2 regions of the Vibrio ishigakensis genome follow, and region 2 is predicted to be linked to the other one. Evidence: predicted binding sites of a transcription regulator. Region 2 holds the regulator's gene; the other holds the start of a gene.

The links. Region 2 encodes PurR, which represses purine synthesis genes. Its sites were predicted from a motif close to TNANGNAAACGTTTNCNTNA; they were not measured.
Positions count from the first base shown of each region.
Region 1: guaB (IMP dehydrogenase) is a predicted target of PurR. The motif match lies at 1,155-1,174, and genes of this name have one in related genera.

Region 1 is NZ_AP024881.1:2,374,067-2,378,764, reverse strand. It holds gene xseA (exodeoxyribonuclease VII large subunit) at 1-1,066, opposite strand, end outside; gene guaB (IMP dehydrogenase) at 1,278-2,741, shown strand; gene guaA (glutamine-hydrolyzing GMP synthase) at 2,928-4,505, shown strand; gene Pcarn_RS10845 (DUF2058 domain-containing protein) at 4,625-4,698, shown strand, end outside.
Region 2 is NZ_AP024881.1:1,863,337-1,868,034, forward strand. It holds gene mukF (chromosome partition protein MukF) at 1-199, opposite strand, end outside; gene cmoM (tRNA uridine 5-oxyacetic acid(34) methyltransferase CmoM) at 215-991, opposite strand; gene elyC (envelope biogenesis factor ElyC) at 1,158-1,925, shown strand; gene torD (molecular chaperone TorD) at 1,994-2,641, shown strand; gene purR (HTH-type transcriptional repressor PurR) at 2,766-3,779, shown strand; gene Pcarn_RS08410 (TVP38/TMEM64 family protein) at 3,931-4,611, shown strand; gene Pcarn_RS08415 (DUF7577 domain-containing protein) at 4,612-4,698, shown strand, end outside.

The DNA of each region.
Region 1 (4,698 bases), 510 kb from region 2:
GGGTATCAGGAGACCTTAGCTGCAGTCTATGCTCAAGGTTTTGGATCTGCTGACGACGTCTAGCCAACAAGTCACGCATAACCTGCTTGAGGCGCATCTCTTTTTCGTCCAGCTGCTGGCTCTGCTCTTGCAGTTGATGCTTTGGATGTAGACGTTCTAGTCTATGTTGCTGTGTCAGCAACTGCTGCTTAAACAGAGATAACTGCTGCTGCATGGCTGAAAGCAATTGGCGTCGTCTATTGCCTAATTGATCACTCTTATGGCTTTGGTCTCGGCTTACCAACTCTGCTGCGGCTGATGGGGTGGCTGCGCGCATATCCGCCACAAAGTCTGCTATGGTCACATCCACTTCATGACCAACAGCACTGATAATAGGGATCTGGCTAGAAGCTATAGTGCGTGCCACTACCTCGTGGTTGAAACACCACAGATCTTCCAGAGAGCCACCACCACGGCCCACAATCAGCACATCGCACTCGTTTCTCTCATTAGCAAGACCAATCGCCTGAGCAATATGAAAAGCCGCCGGCTCACCCTGAACCAGAGTAGGGTAGATGATTACAGGCAAGCTTGGATCGCGGCGTTTAAGCACTCGCAAGATATCGTGCAGGGCAGCACCGGTAGAAGAGGTGACCACGCCGATACGCTTTGGATGTTCTGGAATTGGAAGTTTGTTTGACTGAGCAAACAGACCTTCAGCGGCCAGTTGCATCTTAAGCTTCTCAAACTCTTGTTGCAGGCGACCATCCCCCTCTGGCTGCATCGACTCGATAATGAGCTGATAATCTCCGCGAGGTTCATATAAAGAGAGGCGTGCTTTTACTAAGACTTGTTTTCCATTCTCAGGTCTAAATGTCACACGACGGTTATTGCCACGGAACATGGCGCATTTTACCTGTGCGCGGGAATCTTTAAGGGTCAGATACCAGTGTCCTGAAACGGGAGCCGAGAAGTTAGAGATCTCACCGATAAGCCACACTATACCCATTTCGTTTTCTAGTAACAGGCGGACTTCAGAGTTAAGACGAGAGACGGTATAGATGTTGCTGTTTTGCTGGGAGGGCAAATTCGGACTCGCTAGACGTGAGTATGGAGGATAGCGCCAATATAATACACATCAAGGTTTAGAGTGCAAATAAAAATCATAAAAATGAGTAGCCAACCGTTTGCGCTCTGCGTATAATCCCTCCGCAATATCAATCCAACTCAATCTACTAACTTCCTGTTAGGCGTTGGATACCTTTATTTTTAACCACCTATGTTGTGAGATATTGCAAATGCTACGTATTGCCAAAGAAGCGCTGACCTTTGATGATGTACTATTGGTCCCAGCACACTCCACCGTTCTCCCAAACACTGCCGATCTTCGCACTCGTTTGACGAAAAACATCAACTTGAACATCCCTATGATCTCTGCATCTATGGATACCGTTACCGAGGCTCGTCTAGCGATTGCCCTGGCACAAGAGGGTGGCATCGGTTTTATTCATAAGAACATGTCTATCGAAGCGCAAGCTGAGATGGTACGTCAGGTTAAGATCTTCGAAGCGGGCATCGTTTCTGATCCAGTGACCGTTCGTCCTGAAATGTCTATCGAAGAAGTACTTAAGCTAACTGAAAAGCACGGCTTTGCAGGCTTCCCAGTTGTTACTGATGGCCAAGAGCTTGTAGGTATCATCACTGGTCGTGACATTCGTTTCGTAACTGACCTATCTAAGACAGTTCAAGAAGTAATGACCTCGAAGGAAAACCTAGCTGCGGTTAAAGAGGGCGCATCTCCTGAAGAAGTTCAAGAGAAGATGCACGAAGCGCGCGTTGAGAAGGTGCTTGTTGTAAACGACGACTTCCAACTACGCGGTATGATTACTGCAAAAGACTTCCACAAAGCAGAACGTAAACCAAACGCATGTAAAGATGAGCGCGGCCGTCTACGCGTTGGCGCTGCTGTTGGTGCTGGTGCTGGTAACGAAGAGCGCGTTGCTGCTCTAGTTGAAGCTGGCGTTGACGTACTTCTTATCGACTCTTCACACGGTCACTCTGAAGGCGTTCTAAACCGTATCCGCGAAACTCGTGCTGCTTACCCAGATCTTGAAATTATCGGTGGTAACGTAGCAACTGGCGCAGGTGCACGTGCTCTTATCGAAGCCGGCGTAAGCGCAGTTAAGGTTGGTATCGGCCCTGGTTCTATCTGTACCACTCGCATCGTAACTGGCGTTGGTGTTCCTCAGGTAACGGCTATCGCAGATGCAGCTGAGGTTGCAGCTGAGTTCGATATCCCAGTAATCGCTGATGGCGGTATCCGTTTCTCTGGTGACATCTGTAAAGCTATCGTTGCTGGCGCATCTTGTGTGATGGTTGGCTCTATGTTCGCAGGTACTGAAGAAGCGCCGGGTGAGGTTATCCTTTATCAAGGTCGTTCTTACAAAGCATACCGTGGCATGGGTTCTCTTGGCGCTATGTCTCAAGGCTCTTCTGACCGTTACTTCCAAACTGATAACGCAGCTGACAAGCTGGTTCCAGAAGGTATCGAAGGTCGTATCGCTTATAAAGGTCGCCTAAAAGAGATCGTTCACCAGCAAATGGGTGGCCTACGCTCAAGCATGGGTTTGACTGGTAGCGCAACTATCGAAGATATGCGCACCAAGGCTGAGTTTGTACGTATTTCTGGCGCGGGTCTTAATGAGTCTCACGTGCATGACGTACAGATTACCAAAGAAGCTCCAAACTACCGCCTAGGTTAATTTATCGTTGCTGAGTGACTCTGTATCTGCGTCGAAGGTGCTCATTTACCACTTGTAAACTGTGCGCCTTCTCCTTGCTACAAAGCCACTCAGCTTAGCTAAATGTAACCTAGAACTTTATTAAGAAACTTATTTAAAGCTTTGGAGGCGATTGCCTCCATCCACCTAATATTGTCGAGATTTCTAATGACTAAAAATATCCACGATCAGCGTATTCTGATTCTAGATTTCGGTTCTCAGTACACTCAGCTTGTAGCTCGTCGTGTGCGTGAAATCGGTGTTTACTGTGAGCTTTGGAGCTGGGATGTAGAAGAAGCTGATATTCGTGAATTTAATCCAGATGGCATCATCCTATCTGGTGGTCCAGAGAGCGTAACGGAAGCGAACTCTCCACGTGCACCTCAATACGTATTCGATTCAGGCGTGCCAGTTCTTGGTGTGTGCTACGGCATGCAGACCATGGCTGAGCAATTGGGCGGCAAGGTTGCTGGTTCTGATGAGCGTGAATTCGGTTATGCACAGGTTAAAGTGGTTGAAGATTCTTCTATCTTCCACAACATCGAAGATGCTATCGCTGAAGATGGTAACGCCCTTCTAGACGTTTGGATGAGCCACGGTGACAAGGTTGTTGAGATCCCAGCAGACTTCACCAAGATCGCTGAAACCGACACTTGCCCATACGCTGCTATGGCAAACGAAGAGAAGAAATACTACGGCGTGCAGTTCCACCCTGAGGTGACGCACACTCGCCAAGGTACTCGCATGCTTGAGAACTTCGTTCTTAATGTGTGTGGTTGTGAAAAGCTTTGGACTTCTCAATCTATTATCGATGATGCTGTTGCTCGTATCAAAGAACAAGTGGGCGATGATGAAGTAATCCTTGGTCTATCAGGTGGTGTTGATTCATCTGTAGTGGCTATGCTGGTTCACCGTGCAATCGGTGACAAGCTGACCTGTGTATTCGTAGACAACGGTCTACTGCGTCTAAACGAAGGCGAGCAGGTAATGGAGATGTTTGGTGACCACTTCGGTCTGAATATCATCAAGGTTGATGCTGAAGAGCGTTTCCTAAAAGCACTTGAAGGTAAATCTGATCCAGAAGACAAGCGTAAGACTATTGGTCATGTATTCGTAGACGTATTCGACGAAGAGTCGAAGAAGCTTGAGAATGCTAAGTGGCTAGCGCAGGGTACTATCTACCCAGACGTTATCGAGTCAGCCGCATCTAAGACAGGTAAGGCACACGTAATCAAGTCTCACCATAACGTTGGCGGTCTGCCAGACGATATGGAAATGGGTCTTGTTGAGCCACTACGCGAGCTATTCAAAGATGAAGTTCGTAAGATCGGTCTAGAGCTAGGTCTTCCATACAACATGCTTTATCGCCACCCGTTCCCAGGTCCAGGCCTAGGTGTACGTGTACTTGGCGAGATCAAGAAAGAGTACTGTGACCTGCTACGTCGTGCGGATGCTATCTTCATTGAAGAGCTTCACGCTGCAGACCTTTACCACAAGGTATCTCAAGCGTTCACTGTATTCCTACCAGTTCGCTCTGTAGGTGTAATGGGCGATGGCCGTAAGTACGATTGGGTTGTATCTCTGCGTGCAGTTGAGACTATCGACTTTATGACTGCTCACTGGGCACATCTACCTTATGACTTCCTAGGTAAGGTTTCGAACCGTATTATTAACGAAGTTGATGGTATCTCTCGCGTAGTTTACGACATCTCAGGTAAGCCGCCAGCGACCATCGAGTGGGAGTAATCCCTCGTTAGAATACAAAGGCCCGCAGATATCTGCGGGTTTTTTTATTTGTGCCTAGGAAAAATGCCTGCGGACATGCGAGAATTAACTATCAAAGAAATTAAACAGAAGTATAAGAGATGGCAAAACTGACCCTTCAGGAGCAGATGCTCAAAGCTGGCCTAGTTAACGAGAAAAAGCTAAAGAAAGCGAA
Region 2 (4,698 bases):
CCTCTACTATGGTGAATGCATCGTGCAATTCACCCTCACCCAATTCACCATCGAATCTTTCTTGGCTCAATAGGGCGATAGCCACCAGAAAACTAAGGCGTTCACTGGTGAGGTTTAATGAAAAATCGTGCTGTTTTACCCAGCCAACCAGCTCGTCTACCGACAACTGGTCGTTATTTTGTTCTTGTGCTTGGCTCATTCCGATCCTTGCTAACTACTTCTGAACCCAAACGTGGATATATCTGCCCAGAGACAGATAAGGCTCAGTTCGGCATAACTGCTGTTCAAGCTCCAACAATTGTTCTGGGGTATAATCACCCACATACTGGGTAAAGCCTACATAGTCGTGAAAACAACGTATGCCAGACTTACCGCAGATGGTGAGGTCACATTCTTCCAGCCACTGATAGACGTCCTTCGGGACTAGGCCTTGTTGTGGCTGAAGCTTAAATCTTTTTCGATGAGGCATTCCCTGCAAAACATGAGGTATGTTGCCACAGACCACATTCTTCATCACCAATCCGTGGTGGTTGTAGAACATGACCGATGCCATGCCTTGCGGTTTTAGGTGCGTCATCAATTTCTTGAGGGCATCCTCCGGTTCGGCAAGCCATTCCATCACCGCATGAAATAGGATCAGATCGACCTGTTCATCGAGGTGATGGTGTAACTCCTGTACAGGAGCGTGGATAAATTGATACTGCTCCAGCAACCCCTTGTTCGCAATTTCTTGCTTTGCTAAGTTCAGCATTTCGTTAGATACATCACACAAAATGACTTTATGTCCGAGCTCAGCAAGTTTTTGCGACATTTGTGCTAAGCCGCCACCTGCGTCTAAGATGGTGAGCGATTTCGAGTTCCCATCCATTTGAGATAGAATTCGGTTTAGGTCTTCCCAAACTATTGTTTGCCTGATGTTACCTTTGTCAGAACCATAAATGTTCTCGGCAAATTTATCGGCGATGTCGTCAAAATTGCGATCTTTTCTCACGGCGAGCATGTGGTTATAGAATCAAGTTTGGTATTGTGTCACAAGAAGATGAAGAATAAAGAGGGAGCGCTTTGAATGGCGATTTTTTCGGCCAATCTGGGCGCATTATTAGCCGTAATTATGCATACCTCGACTTAAAATCATTTAGGGATATATTGTTGTAATCATGTTTGAACTTAAGAAACTCATTTCTGCGTTTTTGATGCCTCTGCCTGCCATGCTCATTCTTGGCTTCATTGGTCTCGCTCTGGTGATGTTCACACGCAAGCATAAGTTTGGCTGCATCGTCATTTTCATATCACTGTTTTCTATCTTTGCCATCTCGTTCCAACCTATCTCGACCTCTCTACTAAAACCGCTAGAACGCAAATACACTGCCTTCTTGCCGACCACTGAGAATATTGACTACGTGATGGTTCTTGGCAGTGGTCATGTTGTAGATGCGGAGATCCCACCCACTTCTGAGTTAAGCCGTACTGCCCTAATGCGTCTGTCTGAGGGTATTCGTATTCTGCGTATGTATCCTGGCAGTAAATTGATTCTCTCAGGTTATTCAGGCGGTACAGAGATCAGCCAAGCGAGAATGATGGCGCAGGTTGCTCTGGCGCTTGGGGTTGCTAAGCCTGATATTATCTTGCTTGAAACCGCGCAAGATACCTGGGAAGAGGCGCATCAAGCTGCCGGCTTTGTTGGCAATAAGAAGCTGGTGTTAGTGACTTCAGCTAGCCATATGAATCGGGCTCTGGGGGAGTTTAATGAGGCGGGTCTAGAGCCGGTGCCTGCACCGACTAACTACCTTGCTCACTCCAACATTGAACAGGCTTGGGTAAAATACACCCCACAAGCTCAGTATCTAGAGCAAACAGAACGCTACTGGCATGAGACCCTCGGTACTTGGTGGCAGAAGATACGCAACCTTGTCAGTAGTAAATAACTGATTCATAATTCATATAGTTAAATTTTGTTACAAGGGCGCCGATGCGCCCTTTGTTGGATCTTACAATGCAAGAAATCAAGAAATTCAATGAGCAACGCGCCGAAATCTACTGGTGGTTCTCAAGCCTATTCTCAAAAGAGCTGACTGACGAAGAGCTCAAGGCGTATCAAAGCCAACAAGTTCGCGGCTTCCTACAAGGCCTATCTGAAAACGAAGAGCTAAAGAAAGCCACTGATGGCGTCATCGAGTCTCTAAACAAGCTTCAAGACAGAGAGGATGCGCAGTTAGAGTTATCTGCCGACTTCTGTGAGCTGTTTCTAACCTCCGATAAACATGCGGCACTTCCTTATGCCTCTATCTATCTCGATGACAGCAAACTGCTTAACGGCAAACCAGCGCAAGAGATGGCGGCCTTGATGCAGGAAAAAGGCATTCAGGTTGATAAGAACTTCAACGAGCCGGCGGATCACCTTGCTATCCAGCTCGACTTTCTCGGAAATCTCATCATCCGCTCAAACGAGCTTGAGCAAGAAGCCCATATGGAGGTAGCCCTAGCCGAGCAACAAGCCTTCATCGAACAACATTTGCTGACCTGGGTGCCTCAGTTTTCAGAAAACTGCACCAAGTTCGACGAATTCGGTTTTTACGCCTCTGTAGCCGAGCTTTTGGTGGCGTTTTGTGAGCTGGATAGTCACTATCTTGCGAACGATTGATGAATTCTCATTTTGTATAGAAATGCGTTGTCACTTGACGCATTTCTAGCTAGACTGCCCTCCGCAATCGATTGCACTACTCTTAAGTAGGTCCCTACACTTCTTCAGGTTTACAAGGTAAAGCATGGCTACCATCAAAGATGTAGCAAAGCTGGCTGGCGTTTCGACGACCACAGTTTCGCACGTAATTAACAAGACGCGCTTCGTAGCAGAGTCTACCCAAGAGCGAGTAATGAAAGCTGTTAAAGAGCTAAACTACGCGCCAAGTGCGGTAGCCCGTAGCCTGAAGTGTAACTCCACTCGTACTATCGGCATGCTGGTAACTCAGTCTACTAACCCTTTCTTTGCTGAGGTTGTAGATGGTGTTGAGAGCTATTGCTACCGTCAGGGCTATACATTGATCCTGTGTAACACTGGTGGTATCTACGAGAAGCAGCGCGACTATATCCGCATGCTGGCTGAAAAGCGTGTAGATGGACTTCTGGTTATGTGTTCTGACCTAACAGAAGAGCTGCGTGAAATGCTGGACTCACACCCTAACATCCCGAAAGTTGTTATGGATTGGGGCCCAGAGTCATCAATGGCCGATAAGATCATCGATAACTCTGAAGAAGGTGGCTATATTGCTGCGAAACACCTGATTGAGAATGGTCACGACAAGATTGCATGTCTAACTGGTCAAGCAGAGAAACTGGCTTGTATCGAGCGTGTTGCTGGCTACAAGCGTGCCCTTGCTGAAGCGAACATCGAGTTCAATCCTGAATATATCCTTGAGGGTAACTTCGAGTGTGATACCGCAGTAGAAGCCGCTGACAGACTTGCCGCTATGCCAATCGAGACTCGCCCTACTTCTGTGTTCTGCTTTAACGACATCATGGCACTTGGCCTTATCAGTCGCCTGCAACAGCACGACCTTAAGGTTCCTGAAGATATCTCAGTTATCGGTTATGACAACATCGACCTAGCCGCTTATTTTGCGCCGCCACTGACCACTATCCACCAGCCTAAGCGTCGTGTGGGTAAGACAGCATTTGAAATCCTGCTTGAGCGTATCAACGACAAAGAGCACGATCGCCGCGTATTTGAGATGCAGCCAGAACTTATCTCACGCGATAGCGTTAAGAACCTAAACGCTTAACTTCGAAAGCGGATGATACCTCATCCAAGCTCGAATTATCCAATCAATTCCAAACGGTACGTAAATAAACGTGCCGTTTTTTATTTTGTATGAAATTTTTCTATGTCCTACTCTGTCCCTATAGCTAAGTGAACTTACTTAGGTCAGGACGATGAATAAGAAATTGATAATTGGCGTAATTTTGGTTGCAGCTATCATTCTACTTGCGGTCAACTTTGGGCAATACCTCACCCTCGAAAACGCTAAAGCGCAACAAGCTGCGTTAAACGCTCATATAGAACAAAACTTCGTTCTGTCTGCTGCTCTCTACTTTATTGGTTACATCTTTATCACAGCGTTTTCTATCCCAGGAGCTGCCGTGGTGACGTTATTAGGTGCCGCTCTATTCGGTTTTTGGACCAGCTTAGTATTGGTGTCGTTTGCCAGCACTATAGGTGCGACTCTGGCTTTCCTAAGCTCTCGCTACCTGCTTCGCGACTGGGTACAAGCTAAGTTTGGTAATAAGTTAGATACCATCAACAAGGGCGTGGAAAAAGACGGCGCATTTTATCTATTCTCGCTTCGCCTTATTCCAGTATTTCCATTCTTCCTGATCAACCTTTTGATGGGTCTGACCCCAATCTCAGTGGCAAAATTCTACCTATTTAGTCAGCTAGGTATGTTGGCAGGGACTATGGTTTATCTAAACGCTGGTACTCAACTTGCTGAGATAGACAGCCTAGCAGGCATAGTATCCCCGACCGTACTGGCATCCTTTGCACTCTTGGGCCTGTTCCCACTTATCGCTAAATGGATAATGAACAAGATAAGACCCAATCAATCGGTCGCTTAGATGAAGATATATATTGCAAAAAATCCACCCGAAGCTCACTTTATCAGTGAGCTTTTACTTGCGGAGAAGATACCTGTTGAGGTTCGA